4 regions of the Rhodoferax sp. WC2427 genome follow, and region 3 is predicted to be linked to each of the others. Evidence: predicted binding sites of a transcription regulator. Region 3 holds the regulator's gene; each other region holds the start of a gene.
The links. Region 3 encodes sigma-54, which starts transcription at its own class of promoters, with help from an activator protein. Its sites were predicted from a motif close to TGGCANGNAANCTGCTTT; they were not measured.
Positions count from the first base shown of each region.

Region 1: a site for sigma-54 is predicted at 2,185-2,202, ahead of nirB (nitrite reductase large subunit NirB). Genes of this name have one in related genera too.
Region 2: a site for sigma-54 is predicted at 1,972-1,989, ahead of pepA (flocculation-associated PEP-CTERM protein PepA). Genes of this name have one in related genera too.
Region 4: a site for sigma-54 is predicted at 2,583-2,600, ahead of atzF (allophanate hydrolase). Genes of this name have one in related genera too.

Region 1 is NZ_CP162006.1:3,629,060-3,633,272, reverse strand. It holds gene AB3G31_RS16900 (carbohydrate ABC transporter permease) at 1-451, opposite strand, end outside; gene AB3G31_RS16895 (extracellular solute-binding protein) at 464-1,720, opposite strand; gene nirB (nitrite reductase large subunit NirB) at 2,433-4,213, shown strand, end outside.
Region 2 is NZ_CP162006.1:4,077,704-4,081,916, reverse strand. It holds gene thiC (phosphomethylpyrimidine synthase ThiC) at 1-1,737, shown strand, start outside; gene pepA (flocculation-associated PEP-CTERM protein PepA) at 2,049-2,885, shown strand; gene AB3G31_RS19020 (acetyl-CoA C-acyltransferase) at 3,084-4,213, shown strand, end outside.
Region 3 is NZ_CP162006.1:4,320,332-4,324,544, forward strand. It holds gene AB3G31_RS20120 (class I SAM-dependent RNA methyltransferase) at 1-703, opposite strand, end outside; gene AB3G31_RS20125 (RNA polymerase factor sigma-54) at 829-2,406, opposite strand; gene lptB (LPS export ABC transporter ATP-binding protein) at 2,414-3,169, opposite strand; gene lptA (lipopolysaccharide transport periplasmic protein LptA) at 3,175-3,795, opposite strand; gene AB3G31_RS20140 (thiol:disulfide interchange protein DsbA/DsbL) at 3,895-4,213, opposite strand, start outside.
Region 4 is NZ_CP162006.1:4,123,366-4,127,578, reverse strand. It holds gene AB3G31_RS19245 (ArnT family glycosyltransferase) at 1-795, opposite strand, end outside; gene AB3G31_RS19240 (peptide chain release factor 3) at 814-2,442, opposite strand; gene atzF (allophanate hydrolase) at 2,632-4,213, shown strand, end outside.

The DNA of each region.
Region 1 (4,213 bases), 690 kb from region 3:
GCCAAAACAGCGGGTCTTTGGCCACCAGGGTGTAGCGCGTGCCGCCTAGGTTCCAGGCCGACACCTCGCGGTAGTCCTCGTAACCCACGTAGGCCGGGTTGCCCCGGACCACGCTGCGCAGGCGCGGGTACTGCGGCTGGCCTTGCGCGTCCAGCACCGGCCGACCGGCCTCGGTCTTTTCAGCCTGGATCGGCACCACGGTGACGCTGAGCAGGCGGTCGTAGTTGCGCAGCCCGACAAACTCGGTCGGGTTGGGCGACAGCAGGCGCTGGTTGGTAAAGCTGAACACAATGGCCAGCACAAACGGCAGCACCACAAACAGCAGCAGGGCGGCCAGCGCCGGGGCCGACATCAGCCAGGCCGTGCGCGACTCCTGCTGGTGCACGCGGCGCAGGCTGGGCCGCGCCGCCGGGGTGCCCGCCGCAGTGGGGAGGGGGAGGGTGGAGGACATGGCGGTGCGGCCTTAGCGCTTGAAGCCGTAGCCCTTGTTGTCGGCGATGTTGCGGTCGATCGCATCGGCGGCGTTGTCCAGCGTGGTTTGCACATTGGCGCCCGTGGCGATGTCGCGCAAGGCCTTTTCAAACGTGCTGGTCAGGAATGGATAGCCGGGCGTGGACGGGCGGGTCAGGGCGTATTTCTGCGCAAAGTCGTAATAGAAGCGCAGCTTGCCGCCTTCGCGGTAGTCGGTGGTGAGGGCCGCCGCGCGCTTGGTGGCGGGCAGCAGCGAGGTGGCCTGGGCCAGCTTGGCTACGTTGGCGGGCTGCAGCATGAAGTCGATGAAGGCTGCCGCGCCTTCCGGATTCGGGCAACTGGCGCTGATGCCGTACTGCCAGGACGCTGCACCGATCTTGGGGCCTTTGCCGAAATCGGGCACCGGCATCACCACCGCATCGTCACCCCATTTCTTGAAAATCTCGTCGTGCCCCCAACTGCCAATGAAGTCCAGCGGTACCCGGCCCTGGACGAAGGATTTGTCATCGGCGGGCTTCTTGTTGACAAAGCCCTTTTTGAACAAATCCTGGAACCAGCCGCCAAATGCCACGGCAGGCTTGCCATTGAGCGCGCCCTCGGCGGTGGTCATGCTCTTGCGGTCGATCAGGTCGCCGCCAAAGCTTTGCAGCCAGGGAGAGAAGCCATACGTCCACCATTCGCCGTCGTAGCTGTTGTGGATGTCGATCACGTATTCAAATTCGGGCAGCTTCTTCAGTTTGGCGAACGCATCGTTGGTCTCGGCCAGGCTCCAGGGTTGGGCGATGGTGGCCACGCGCACGCCCGCTTTGGCCAGTGCCGATTTGCGGCCATACAGGGCCAGGGCCACGTCGTACTGGCCCACCGAATACAGCACGCCCTTGTAAGTGCCCTTGCCGCCTTCGAGCAGATCGGCCTGCAGGTCTTTGTCCAGCAGCTTGTCGAGTGGGCGCACATAACCCGACCAGGCAAAGTTGGCCACCGTGGGCTGGTCCATGTCGATCAGACAGGGCAGTTTCTTGGCCACGGCGGCGGCAGTGACCGACTGGGTGTACGAGCCCTTGGGCAGGTTCTCGTAGACCACCTTGTACTTTGGCTGCGACTTGTTGAAGTCGTCGATCATGGCCCGGGTCACGGTGACTTCCAGGTCGCCGCTTTCGTGCCGCCACAGCGGAATATCGATGGGCGCGGCCATGGCGGTGGCACCCAGGGCGGACAGCAGCAGGGGGGTGAGGTGCAGGGTTTTTTTCATAGTTGACTTTTACGTATTAGGTTAGAAAACTGAAACGGGCGGAACGGCATTCAAAGCAAACGGAGGGTGTACCAACTAAGCCCACGGGTGCGCTGCAAGTGGTGATTAAATCGTATTAGGTGGCGGTTGGATTATTTGATTGAAGGAATGCACTGTCAATTCAGTAGTTACCCGCAGGTCGGGTGTCTGGAGCGGTTGTTGCAGCCCAACCCCCTTGTCGCAGGTGTGGGATAGGGTGCTTGCGCAGACCGATAAAATTTATATAAAAAAGGCTCTTTACGCCCATTCCATCAGCATGAGAAGCTACGTTTTGTGTAGCAGACTCGGAATGGACGGTGGGGACTGTAAGCAATTGCAAAGACAGAACCCCGGCTGTGCGCCCCAAGTTGGTGACGGCTTGCACCGCGATGAGGCAACACCCCCGGGATTCGCGCGCAAACCATGCTTTTCTCTGCCCTATTGCCTGGCATGGATACTGCTTAATCCACCGTGTCCGCAGGTAAAGCTGCCTGTGGAGCGATAGATCCCTCCGCTAACGAAGGCGGAACCCCGATTGAGCCTGGGCCTGAGTGCCTGGTCGTTTGGATGTTCCAACCCACACCCGTGGCTTCGCGGAGGGTGCTTTGCATCGTATGCCCATGGCCTCGCCGTGGATGCTGTGTGATGTACCTGTTCCCTGCGGTTCGCCCCGGGTCATTGCAGGATAAGCATGATGAAAATAGTTTTAGTTGGCCACGGCATGGTGGGCCACAAGTTCCTTGAAAGCCTGAGTGAGACCGGCATGACCGGTGTCGAAGTCACGGTGCTCTGCGAGGAGCCCCGCCCCGCGTACGACCGCGTCCACCTCTCCGAATTCTTTAGCGGAAAAACCGCCGACGACCTGTCCCTGGTCGAGCCCGGCTTTTTCGAGCGCACCGGTTTCACGCTGCGCCTGGCGGCCCGCGCCGCCTCGGTCGACCGTATCGCCCACACCGTGACCACCCTGGACGGTGAAGTGTTGCCCTACGACAAGCTGGTGCTGGCCACCGGCTCCAACCCCTTTGTGCCGCCGGTACCGGGGCGTGACCGCGAACACATCCACGTCTACCGCACCATCGAAGACCTGGAGGCCATGCAGGCCTCCGGTGCCAAGTCGAAGACCGGCGTGGTGGTGGGCGGCGGCCTGCTGGGCCTGGAATGCGCCAAGGCCCTGCGCGACATGGGCCTGGAAGCCCACGTGGTGGAATTTGCCCCACGCCTGATGACGGTGCAGGTCGACGAAGGCGGTGGCCGCGTGCTGCGCGCCAAGGTAGAAGAGCTGGGCCTGACCGTGCACACCGGCCGCAACACGCTGGAGATCACCGACGGAGCCCGTGCCCGCCACCGCATGGTGTTTGCCGACGGTACGCACCTGGAAACCGACATGATCGTGTTCTCAGCCGGTATCCGCCCGCGCGACGACCTGGCCCGCCAGTGCGTGCTGGCCATCGGCCCGCGCGGTGGCGTGGTGATCGACAGCGCCTGCCGCACCAGCGACCACAACGTCTACGCCATCGGCGAATGCGCGTCCTGGAACGAGCAGGTGTTTGGCCTGGTGGCCCCAGGCTACGAGATGGCCCGCGTAGTGGCCCGCCATATTGCGGGTGACAAGGACGCGGCCTTCGTCGGTGCCGACATGAGCACCAAGCTCAAGCTGATGGGTGTGGACGTGGCCAGCATTGGCGATGCCCATGGCCGTACGCCCAAGAGCCGCAGCTGCCAGTACGTGGACGAGCTGCGCCAGATCTACAAGAAGATCGTCATCAGCGAAGACGGCAAGCAACTGCTGGGCGCGGTGCTGATTGGCGATGCCACCGAATACGGCACGCTGCTGCAGATGGCGTTGAACGGCATCACCCTGCCTGCGGACCCCGAATTCCTGATCTTCCCGTCCAGCGACGGCAAGGCCAAGCCGGGCCTGGGCGTGGAGGCTCTGCCCGATACGGCCCAGATCTGCTCCTGCAACAACGTCAGCAAGGGTGCTATCTGCGCCGCGGTGGGCGAGGGCGCTTGCACCATCGCCGAGATCAAGGCCTGTACCAAGGCCGGTGCCACCTGCGGCGGCTGCGTGCCCCTGGTCACCCAGGTGATGAAGTTCGAGATGGGCCGCCTGGGGATGGCCGTCAACAACCACATCTGCGAGCACTTTGCGTACTCGCGGCAAGAGATTTACCACCTGGTGCGCGTGGGCAACATCAAGAGCTTTGACGAACTCATGGCCAAGCACGGCACCGGCCTGGGCTGCGACATCTGCAAGCCGGTGGCGGCCAGCGTGCTGGCCTCCTGCTGGAACGAGTTTGTGCTCAAGAAAGACCTGGCCGGTCTACAAGACAGCAACGACTACTACCTGGGCAACATCCAGAAAGACGGCACCTACTCGGTGGTGCCGCGCATGCCGGGGGGCGAGGTCACACCCGACGGCCTGATCGCCGTAGGCCAGGTGGCCAAGAAGTACAACCTGTACACCAAGATCAC
Region 2 (4,213 bases), 240 kb from region 3:
ACCTCCGGCCCCTACACCGACCCCGCCGCCCAGATCGACGTGCGCGCCGGTCTGCAGGCCCTGCGTGCGGGCTGGATCGAAGCCCGGGGCGACACCGAGGCCTACGCCGCCCGCATCCTGCACGCGCTGGACGATGGCCGCAAGAACGATGAGAACGAAGCGCTGCATCTGTTGCGCGCACAGGCCAGTGGCCTGCAACGCACACCGCGCCGGGCGAAGGCCGGTGCCAATGTCTCGCAGATGCACTACGCCCGCCAAGGCATCATCACTCCTGAAATGGAATTCGTCGCCCTGCGCGAGAACCAAAAGATGGAGTGGATGGCCCAGTACGCTGCCAACACCGAGCGCGACCAGCGCCTGGCAGGCAACAGCTTCGGTGCCAGTATCCCGAAGGTGATGACCCCCGAGTTCGTGCGCTCCGAAGTGGCCCGCGGCCGCGCCGTGATCCCGCTCAACATCAACCACCCCGAAGTCGAGCCCATGGCCATTGGCCGCAACTTCCTGGTCAAGATCAACGCCAACATCGGCAACTCGGCCGTCACCTCCAGCATCGAAGAAGAAGTCGAAAAACTGGTCTGGGCGATCCGCTGGGGTGCCGACACGGTGATGGACCTGTCCACCGGCAAAAACATCCACACCACCCGCGACTGGATCATCCGCAACAGCCCTGTGCCCATCGGCACCGTGCCGATCTACCAGGCGCTGGAAAAAGTGGGCGGCGTGGCCGAAGACCTGACCTGGGAAATCTTCCGCGACACCCTGATCGAGCAGGCCGAGCAGGGCGTGGACTACTTCACCGTGCACGCCGGTGTGCGCCTACCGTTCATCCACCTCACCGCCAACCGCATGACCGGTATCGTCTCGCGCGGCGGCTCCATCATGGCCAAGTGGTGCATTGCCCACCACCAAGAGAATTTCATCTACACCCACTTCGATGAGATGACCGAGATCCTGAAGGCCTACGACGTCAGCTACTCGCTCGGCGACGGCCTGCGCCCCGGCTCCAGCGCCGATGCCAACGACGAGGCCCAGTTTGCCGAACTGCGCACCCTGGGCGAGCTGACGCAACGCGCCTGGCAGCAGGACGTGCAGGTCATGATCGAAGGCCCCGGCCATGTGCCCATGCACATGGTGCAGGAGAACATGACCGAGCAGCTCAAGCACTGCGGTGAGGCCCCGTTCTATACCCTGGGCCCGCTGACCACCGACATTGCGCCCGGCTACGACCACATCACCAGCGGCATAGGCGCGGCCATGATCGGCTGGTTTGGCACTGCCATGCTGTGCTACGTCACGCCCAAGGAGCACCTGGGCCTACCCGACCGCGACGACGTGAAGGTGGGCATCATCACCTACAAGATCGCCGCCCACGCCGCCGACGTGGCCAAAGGCCACCCGGGTGCGCGCTACCGCGACGACGCGCTGTCCAAGGCCCGCTTCGAGTTCCGCTGGATGGACCAGTTCAACCTGTCGCTGGACCCCGAAACCGCGAAGAAATTCCACGACGAAACCCTGCCCAAGGACTCGGCCAAGGTGGCGCACTTTTGCTCCATGTGCGGCCCCAAGTTCTGCTCCATGAAGATCACGCAAGAGGTGCGCGAGTACGCCAAGAACCTGGGTGTGAGCGAAGCCGCCGCAGCCGAACAGGGCATGCTGGAAAAGTCGCAGGAATTCAAAAGCGCAGGCGGGGAAATCTACGTGCCGGTGAACGCGGTGATCCCGATCGCACAAGGCTAGGCGCGCGGAAGCGGCAGTGCTGCCGCTGCGCAGGGCGTGTGGACACCGCACGCCCTGCGCAGCTTTTTACAACCTGCACAAGAGCTCGGGAATTGGCGGTATTTTCCAAGTTCCTATAACAGATTTTCTTTGTTTTATCTGTTCGTTATACAACATATCGATTTTTCTTACACTCGGATTTGTGAAAAGGTATTTTTTCCTTATAAGTCGTTGATTCAAAGGGATTTTGAAAATTGGCATGTACATTGCTTGTAACAAATGTATCAGCGCCAATAGTGGTGCTCGCCTTGCCTCTAAAACCTGGATATTTCATGAAAAACGTATTTAAGACTGCCGCTATGTATGCAGTCGTTGCTGCAGCTGGTTTCACATTGCCGGCCTTCGCTGCGCCCACACCGAGTTTTGTCGTGGATCCAAGTTTTTTTGGTTATGTTGCACCCACTTATAATGCCAACTTCATGAATGGATCGGCATCGACGTTAATCGCGTTGAATCCAATCGCCCAGACCATGTCAGGTATTGGCTATATTCAGCTGACTTCATTTACCGATGCGCAGGGAAGCTTATTGGGCGCCGGTGATACGGGTCTAGGATTGAGCAATACCAAGGGCTACGCGTTGTGGGCCGAGTACAGCTACACCACAAGTTTGTTGAGCGGGTCTTTCGGCGCAGTTGGCAGCACCTACACCGTGAATTCATTAACCTCTACTTTGTGGGGTGAAAAATCTGACGGATCCAATAGCGTATTCAGTATGGCAAATAATGCCGACGCCAGCAGCGGCACGGTGGTGCATTCGTCGGATACGGTTTTGTTGGGTTCGGGTTCGGGCATCGTGGCCTCGTCCAGTATCAATGAATTATTTGGCACTTCGTTAAATGCAACTCTGGCATTTTCCTTAACTGCCGATGGGGCATTGTTTTTTGTAACACCCAATCCTTTTTACGACACCTTGTTCACTAGCTTCACCAATACATCGGGCGGTTTTGATGCGGCAACCAATGGTTTGGTTGCGATTAACAATGCTTCTGGTGGCGTGGACTTTGGAAACACCCCTGTGAATAAAGTGCCTGAACCCGCCAGTATTGCTCTACTCGGTTTGGGACTGGTCGGTTTGGCCGTTTCACGCCGCCGTCGCGCTGAAAAGTAAATCGCACGGTGAACCATGCATTAAGGGGCCTAGGCCCCTTTTTTAATGGGGAAAATGAATCCCGATAGCCACCGCTTCTTGGCACCCCGGTATCTGCTGGCGGATGGCGCCGGGCCCTTCTGCCCGGGGCGCCATGCCATTCGCCGTGCCGCACCTGCCGGGCCAGCAGGCGTACAGTGCCTCTAAAGGAGTGCCACCATGCCCACCACCGACCCCATCGTCATCCTGTCCGCCGCCCGCACCCCCATGGGGGCATTCCAGGGGGCCTTCGCCACGCTGGCGGCGCACGATCTGGGCGGGGCGGCTATTGGGGCGGCGGTGGCGCGGGCGGGGGTGGACCCGGCGCGGATCGACCAGGTGGTGATGGGCAACTGCCTGATGGCGGGGCAGGGGCAGGCTCCGGCGCGGCAGGCGGGGTTCAAGGGCGGGCTGGGGCAGGGCACGGGGGCGGTCACGCTGTCCAAGATGTGCGGCTCGGGCCTGTTTGCCACCATGATGGCGCACGACATGCTGGTGGCGGGCAGCCACGACCTGGTGGTGGCCGGGGGCATGGAGAGCATGACCAACGCGCCCCACCTGCTGCCCCAGGGGCGCAGCGGCATCCGCATCGGCCACGGCCAGGTGCTGGACCACATGATGCTGGACGGGCTGGAAGATGCCTACGAGCCGGGCCGCTCCATGGGCAGCTTTGGCGAAGACTGCGCAGCGAAATACGGCTTTACCCGCGCGGCGCAGGACGCGTTTGCCACCGCCAGCGTGCAGCGGGCGCAGGCGGCGATTGGCTCGGGCGCGTTTGCGGCAGAGACCACGCCGGTACTGGCCAAAGGAGCCGAAGTCACCACCGACGAAGCCCCGGGCAAGATCCGCCTGGACAAGATCCCCACGTTGCGACCGGCGTTCAAACCCGACGGCACCATTACCGCTGCCAGCAGCTCGTCCATCAGCGACGGGGCGGCGGCCCTGGTGCTGGCCCGCGCCTCCACCGCCGCGCAGCTGGGCCTGCAGCCGCTGGCGCGCATCGTCGGCCACGCCACGTTTGCCCAGGCACCGGCCTGGTTTTCCACCGCGCCGCTGGGGGCCGTGCACAGGCTGCTGGCCAAGATCGGCTGGGGTGTGGCCGAGGTGGACCTGTGGGAAGTGAATGAGGCCTTTGCCGTGGTGCCCATGGCGCTGATGGCCGAGCTGGACTTGCCGCACAGCCAGGTGAATGTGCATGGCGGTGCCTGCGCGCTGGGCCATCCCATCGGCGCCAGCGGTGCGCGTATTCTGGTGACGCTGCTGCATGCCCTACAAGCCCACGGCCTGCGCCGGGGCGTGGCCACGCTGTG
Region 3 (4,213 bases):
ACGGCAGCAGCTTCTCGAAGCCAAAGCGGCGCAGGCTGCCCGGGGCGATGTTGCAGGCAATCTGCGCAGCCTCGATGGCGATGGTGCCGCTGCCGCAGCAGGGGTCGTAGAAGGGCGTGGTGCCGTCCCAGCCGCTGGCGGCAATCATGGCGGCGGCCAGGGTTTCCTTCAGCGGAGCATCGCCCTTGTCTTCACGCCAGCCGCGCTTGAACAGCGCGTCACCCGACGTGTCGATGTAGATGGTGGCGTGCTCGGTGGTCAGGTGCAGGTAGATGCGCGCGTCGGGCCACTGCACGTTCACATCGGGGCGCACGCCAGTCTTGAAGCGGAAACGGTCGGCCACCGCGTCTTTCACCTTCAGGGCGGCGAAGTTCAGCGAGGTCAGCGGGCTGTGTTGCGCGGTGACTTCGATCTTGAAGCTCTGCTTGGGCGTAAACCAGATCTCCCAGGCCACGTTGCTCGCGGCCTCGTACAGGTCTTGCTCGTTGCGGTAGGGCGTGCTGGACAGCTCGATCAGCACCCGCTGCGCCAGGCGGCTGTGCAAATTGAGCCGCATCGCATCGCGCCACGACGAGCGCACCAGCACCCCGCCCCGGTGCGAGCGCAAATCCTCGCCCTGCAGCCCGGTAATCGCGTGCACCTCTTCGGCCAGCAGCTCTTCCACGCCAGCGGCGCAGGGTAAAAATAATTGGAGTTGGTTCATGGAGTCGGTGCCAAAGTGGGGCGCGGAGCGGGTCCGCTGGGAGGCGTGGAGTATCCCATAGGGGCATCTTGGCCTGCCAGTCCCCCGGGCAGGACCCGCACACGCAGGGACTGGTCAGGAGTCCGCTACAGCGCCTTGCGCAGATTCGTCGGCGCGATCCGCAAGGCTTCGCGGTACTTGGCTACCGTGCGGCGGGCGCATTCGATGCCCTGCTCTTTCAGCATATCCGACAGTTGGCTGTCGCTGAGCGGCTTTTTCAGGTCTTCGGAGGCAACGAACTGCTTGATGAGCGCGCGCACCGCCGTGCTGGAGGCATTGCCGCCCGTCTCGGTGCCCAGGGATGAGCCGAAGAAGTATTTCAGCTCGAAGGTGCCGTAGGGCGTAGCCATGTACTTGGCCGTGGTGACGCGGCTGATGGTGGACTCGTGCAGGCCCAGTTCGTCGGCAATCTCGCGCAGCACCAAGGGGCGCATGGCCAGCGCGCCGTGGCTGAAGAAGCTTTTTTGCCGCTCCACGATGGCGTTACTGACCCGCAAGATGGTGTCGAAGCGCTGCTGGATGTTCTTGATGAACCAACGGGCTTCCTGCAAGCGCTGCTGCAGGGCGGCGTTGTTCGAAGAGTCCTTGCCGCCACCCTTGTGCTGGCGCAGGGCGTTGGCGTAGATGTCGTGCACGCGCAGGCGCGGCATGACCTCGGGGTTCAGCACCACCCGGAACTTGGCGTTGGCACCCCGCCCCACTTTGGCCACGATCACGTCGGGCACCACGATGTTGCGCTCCACATCCACAAAGCGGCGGCCAGGCTTGGGCTCCAGCCGGGCGATCAGCGCAATGGCCAGTTTGATGTCGGCATCGGTGGCGTGGCAGAGCTGGGCCAGGCGCTTCACGTCGCGCCGGGCCAGCAGGTCCATGGGCTGGCGGCAGATGCGCAGTGCGATCTTGCGCACCGGGTCGTTGCCCATGGTGGATTGCAACGCCTTGAGCTGCAACACCAGGCATTCGCCCAGATGGGTCGCACCCACGCCAGCGGGCTCCAGGCTTTGCAGCAGGCCCAAGGCGACGGTGAAGCGGTGCACCAGCTCTTCCTGGGCCTCCAGGTCGTCGCCCGCCAGGCCCTGGGCCAGGCTGGCCAGGTCGTCTTCGAGGTAGCCGTCGTCGTTCAGGGACTCGATCAGGAAGCGCAGCGCCGCCTGGTCTACCTCACCCAGGCGCAGCGCCAGTGCCTGGCGGTGCAAAAAGCTGGTCAGCGATTCCTGGTTGCGGGCCAGCTCGGTGGCATCGGCCTCGCCGTCTTCGCCCAGGTTGTTCTGGCGGGCGGGTGCGTCGCCGCCCCACTCGCTGTCGTCGGGCTTCATCTCGGAGGTGCCGTCGCCATCCCAGCTGGTGTCGTCCCCACCGGTCAGCGGCGACTCTGAGTCATTTGAGCCCTCGGTGCTGGTCTCGCTTGTGTATTCAGCTACAGAAGTAGGAGCAGATTCGGTTTCGCGGTCGCCTGCGCTCACGGGCGTGTCGGCCTGGGCCAGGCCAAACTCTTCGCGGGGTGCGTCGTCCAGGTTGCGTTCCAGAAACGGGTTGTCGTCCAGCATCTGGTCCACTTCCTGGCTCAGCTCCAGGGTGGAGAGCTGCAACAGGCGGATGGACTGCTGCAACTGGGGCGTGAGCGCCAGGTGCTGGGAAACGCGTAGGGAAAGGCCTTGCTTCATCGTGCAATCACATGCGGAAGTGCTCGCCGAGGTAGACCCGACGCACATCGGCGTTGTCCACGATCTCGGACGGCGTACCTTCGGCCAGCACATGGCCGTCGCTGATGATGTAGGCGTGGTCGCAAATACCCAGGGTCTCGCGCACGTTGTGGTCGGTGATCAGCACGCCGATGCCGCGCGACTTCAAGAAGCCGATGATGCGCTGGATCTCGATCACCGCAATCGGGTCGATACCGGCAAACGGCTCGTCGAGCAGGATGAAACGCGGCTGGGTGGCCAAGGCGCGGGCGATCTCCACCCGGCGGCGCTCGCCACCCGACAGGGCCAGGGCGCTGGACTGGCGCAGGTGTTCCACCCGCAGGTCTTCGAGCAAGGCGGTCAGGCGCTGTTCGATCGCCTCCTTGGTCAGCGATTTACCGTCCTCGCCATGCTGCAACTCCAGCACGGCACGCACGTTTTCTTCCACCGTGAGCTTGCGAAAAATCGAGGCCTCTTGCGGCAAATAGCTCAGGCCGAGGCGCGACCGACGGTGGATTGGCATGTGCTCGACCGGCTGGCCGTCGATGGAGATACTGCCGCCATCGGCCCGTACCAGGCCCACGATCATGTAGAACGAGGTGGTCTTGCCCGCGCCATTGGGGCCGAGCAGGCCCACCACTTCGCCTTTTTTGACCGCCAGGGTCACGTCCTTCACGACCTTGCGGCTGCCATAGGCCTTTTGCAAATGGCGGGCCTCCAGGCGACTGTCTACAACCTCTGCCACGGCCTTCACTTTTGCGCGCCCTCCAACGTGGTGCTGGGTCGCAGCGCGGGGCTGGCGGAGCCCGCTGGCGCAGAGGCCACCGGGGCCACCACCTTGGGAGTCAACATGGCGCGGACCCGACCGTTCTGGCCACCGGGGTTGTTCGCGGGCGTGCCGTTGTCCACCGTGAAGACATCGGTGGTGTTGTCGTAGACGATGACACCACCGGTCACTTCGTCATTGACCTTGCTGCCCAGCAGGCGGCGCATCACGGCGCGCTTGATGAAACGCACGTTGTCGAGCTTGCTGCTGTATTCGATGGTTTCGCCTTCGCCCTCGATGTATTCGTCGACGCCGTCGCGCTTTTGCTTGAAGTAGGCCAGCTTGCCGGGCTCGGCGGTGACCACGCCAAACTGGTTGCCCTCGGCGTCCTGGCGCACATCTACACGGGCTCCACGGATGACGATAGTCCCCTTGGTCATGACCACGCGCCCCGTAAACACGTTGGTTTGCTTCAGGTCGTCGTAGCGCATGGCATCGGACTCGACGTTCATGGGCTTGAGGCGGTCGGCTTTTTCAGCCCAGGCAGCGCTGCCCGCACAAGTGCACAGCAACAAGAGTAGGAAGGTGTGGTAGGCGTTTTTCATAGAGGCACGAATCTTGCAGATGATTGTACCGGTCGATTCGGGTAGCCCAGAAAAAAGCCCGCAAAAGCGGGCTCATAGGTGCGGTACGCGGGCGACCGGTCAGGTTTTTTGCTGCGACACCAGGTAATCCACCACCGTCAGGCCACGCTCCATCGACTGGGCTTGCGTGCCGTCGGTGTAGAAGCGTCCGGCCACACCCATGGCGGGCACACCGGCGACTTTGTAGGCCTCTTGCAGTTGCGCGGCCTTGCGCACCTTGGTGGCCACCGAGAACGAGTTGTAGGTTTCCACAAACTTGGCTTTGTCCAGGCCCTGCTTGGCGGCCCATTCGATCACCAGGTTGTCCTTGTCCAGCTTTTGGCGCTCGACATGGATGGCGTTGAACACCTTTTCGTGCACCGCCTCCAACTGGCCCATG
Region 4 (4,213 bases), 200 kb from region 3:
CATCACAAACGCCGACAGCGCCAGCCAACGGCGCTGCTCGGGATTCTCGAACCAATATTGAAGCGCGATGCACGCTGCCAGCACGAACAGGGTGACCCCCATGTCAACGTATGCATTGCTAAATTCGGCCCGCGACAAGCGCAGCCATAGGATGCTGGCGAGGCATGCCTCTAAAGTAGATGCATAGCGCACCCCCAGACGAAACACCATCAATGCAATGGTCCAACCTGCCAGCGCGTGCAGCAGGTGGGGAGCGATATCGTCCAGCACCACAAGGCTGCCGGCATAAAGCAAGTCGTAGTTATACGGAAACCAGGGGTAACGCAGCCATTCGTTGGGTTGTAGATGGCCGCTTTGCGCCCATTGCTGGGCATGGGGAAGGTGGTAAGCCAGTTCATCCCACTCATGCGGAGGTTTGAGGGGGTCGAGCAGCACAAAACAGCCGACCAGGATGACTGCAACCGCGGCTCCACCGCGGTGGAACGCCAGCGCACGCCAGGATGGCATTCCTGCATCGATGGATTTCTTAAAGACCGCCTGTAACGGCGCAGCCGCGCATAACGCGCCGAGAATGAGCAGGCTGTATATCCATGGAGCCTTTAGTGCACCAGCGACCCCTAGCCATTGCAACGCACAGATGAAAATCCCCAAGCCCAAGGTGGTAGACAGCGCATGCCCCATCCACGGGTCTACCTTCGATTCTTGCAGCAGGCTGTGGATGGCCGTGCGTCCCAAACCCCAGCAGGCAATGACAAAAACGGCCAATGCTCCGTAGTGGCTAGCGGCAAAGCTCACTTTTTGTAGCAATTCTGTTCAGCCCGCGTTTTGCAGCGCCAGGCCCGCGTGCTCGCGTAGCGGGTGGAAGTGGATCTTCGGGAAACGCTCTTGCGCCAGCCGCACGTCGTAGGGCGAGGTGCACAGGTAGGCCAGCGTCTCTGCCGCGTCGTTGGCCATGCGCATGGGGTAGGCATCGGTGAAGGCGCGCAGCTCTGCAGGGGTGTCGGCGGTGATCCAGCGCGCACCGGTGTACTGGCAGCCTTCCAGCCGCACGTCGGCGTCGTATTCAGACTTCAGGCGGTGCTGCACCACTTCAAACTGCAACTGGCCCACGGCACCCAGCAGCATCGGCCCGCCCACATTGGGGCGGAACACCTGGATGGCCCCTTCTTCGCCCAGCTGGGCCAGGCCCTGCTGCAACTGCTTGGTGCGCAGCGGGTTCTTCAAGATCACGGTCATGAACAGCTCGGGCGCAAAGAAGGGCAGGCCGGTGAACTGCAGGCTGGCACCGTCGGTAATTGTGTCGCCCAACTGCACGCCGCCGTGGGTGGTAAAGCCGATGATGTCGCCCGCATAGGCCTCGTCCACTGCTTCGCGGCGCTGGCTCAGAAAGGTCACCACGCTGGTGGGGCGCAGCTCTTTGGCGGTGCGCTGCACGCGCAGCTTCATGCCGGGCGTGTACTTGCCCGAGGCCATGCGCACAAAGGCGATACGGTCGCGGTGTGCCGGGTCCATATTGGCCTGCACCTTGAACACCACACCGGCAAAGGCCTTGTCTTCGGGCTGGATCTCTTTGACCACCGGCTGGCGGTTTACCAGCGTGGTGCTGGTGCGCGGCTGGGGCGGCGGGGCTAGGTCGACCAGCGCGTCCAGCACTTCCATCACCCCGAAGTTGTTCACCCCGGAGCCAAAAAACACGGGGGTTTGCTTACCCGCCAAAAAGGCCTGCAGGTCCCAGGCAGGGGAGGCCCCGGCGGCCAGTTCCATGCTTTGCTCGGCCGATTCAAATTCGGCCCCAAAACGCTTGAGCAGTTCGGCGCGGTTGTCCAGGGCGATGGTTTCAAACTCTTGCGGCAGGCGTTCCTTGCCCGAGTCGAACACCGTCATGGTCTGGGTGCGCAGGTTCATGATGCCGCCAAAGCTCTTGCCCTGGCCCACCGGCCAGGTCATGGGCACGCAGGGCATGCCGAGTTCGCGTTCGATCTCGTCCAGGATGTCCAGTGGCTCGCGCACTTCGCGGTCCATCTTGTTGACGAAGGTGATGATGGGCGTATCGCGCTGGCGGCAGACCTCGATCAGGCGGCGGGTTTGTGCTTCCACGCCGTTGGCCGCGTCGATCACCATCAGGGCCGAGTCCACCGCGGTCAGCACGCGGTAGGTGTCTTCCGAGAAGTCTTTGTGGCCGGGCGTGTCGAGCAGGTTGATCACGTGGTCGCGGTACAGCATCTGCATGACCGACGAGGCCACCGAGATACCGCGCTGCTTTTCAATCTCCATCCAGTCGCTGGTGGCGTGCCGAGTAGCCTTGCGCGCTTTCACCGAGCCCGCAATCTGGATCGCGCCCGAGAACAGCAGCAGCTTTTCGGTCAGCGTGGTTTTACCCGCATCCGGGTGGGAAATGATCGCAAACGTGCGGCGGCGGCGGGTTTCGGAGGCGTAAGACAAGGTGGTTTCCAGAGCAAAACGGGGCGCTACCAGGCAGGTAGGCAACCCGCGATTTTAACCAGGGCTGCCCAAAATCGGCAGGGAGCCGCAGGCATGGTGCCGAACTGGGCAGCTCGCGCCCGCTAGCACCCCTCGCAAGTTGGCACACTGTTTGCATCTCGTCTTGGATACAAGATGGGATGTTTCAACATGGTGCAAACTGAATCACCGCTCAGCGGTACCGCTGCTGCAGCCTGGCTGTCACGCGCTGACGCGCCCATCGTGGGGGCGACGCACGGCCCTTTGGCGGGTTTGCGCTTCGCGGTCAAGGACAACATCGACGTGCTGGGCCTGCCCACCACCGCCGCTTGCCCGGCCTTTGCCTATCAACCCACGGCGCATGCCGGTGTGGTGCACAAGCTGCTGCAAGCCGGTGCATCGCTGCTGGGCAAGACCAATCTGGACCAGTTTGCCTGCGGCCTCAACGGCACACGCTCGCCCTATGGCGCGGTGCCCAATGCCTTCAACCCCGCCTACGTGTCGGGCGGCTCCAGCGCGGGTTCGGCCTATGTGGTGGCCACCGGGCAGGTGGACTTTGCGCTGGGCACCGACACCGCTGGGTCGGGCCGCGTGCCCGCCGGGCTGAACAACATCGTCGGCATCAAGCCGTCCAAGGGCCTGGTCAGCGCTCGGGGGGTGCTGCCTGCGGCGCAAAGCGTGGACTGCGTGTCCATCTTCGCCCGCAGCGTGGGCACCGCCGCCCAGGTGCTGCAGGCGGCCATGGGCTACGACCCGCTGGACCCGTTTTCTCGGCCATTGGCTTTGGCCAGCAGCCCTTTTCCTGCGCAGTTTCGCTTTGGGGTACCCGACACCCTGGCTTTTTTCGGCGATAGGGCGGCCGAAGCGGCCTTCCAGCAGGCGATCCAGAGGCTCTGCGACCTGGGCGGCACACCCGTCACCATTGCCTACGCCCCGCTGGCCGCCGCTGCCGCGCTGCTGTACGACAGCGCACTGGTGGCCGAGCGCTACGCCGCCGTGCGCCGTTTCTTCGACGCCCACGAGGCCGAGGTCATCGAGCCGGTGCGCAGCATCCTCGCCAGTGGGCGGGCCTACAGCGCCGCCGATCTGGTGGATGCCCAGGTGCGTTTGCGGGCCTATGGCCAACAGGCCGCCGCCATGTGGGACGGCATCGACGTGCTGCTGGTGCCCACCGCGCCCACGCACTACACCATTGCGCAGATGCAGACCGACCCGGTGGTGCTCAACCGCAACCTGGGCGCGTACACCAACTTCGTCAATCTGCTGGACTACGCCGCCATCGCGGTGCCCAGCAGCCTGCGCGCCGACGGCTTGCCGTTTGGCATCACGCTGATCGGCCCCTGCGGCAGCGACTGGCAACTGGCCGCGCTGGGCCAACGCTACCACCACGCCAGCGGCATGCTGCAGGGCGCGCTGGAGTGGCCTTTGCCCGAACTGCAGGCGCTGCCGGGTCTCCGGCCGCAGGCGGTGGTCCGGGTGGCCGTGGTCGGCGCGCATCTGTCCGGTATGCCCTTGAACAGCCAGTTGACCGAACGCCAGGCGCGCCTGGTCGCCAGCACCACCACCGCGCCGGACTACCAGCTGTTTGCCTTGCCCGGCACCGTGCCGCCCAAGCCCGGTCTGCTGCGCGTCGCGCCCGGCCAGGGCATAGGCATTGCCGTGGAGGTGTGGGAGATGCCCGTGGCCCACTACGGTTCTTTCGTGGCTTTGATTCCCGCGCCTTTAGGCATTGGCACCCTGGCGCTGGCCGACG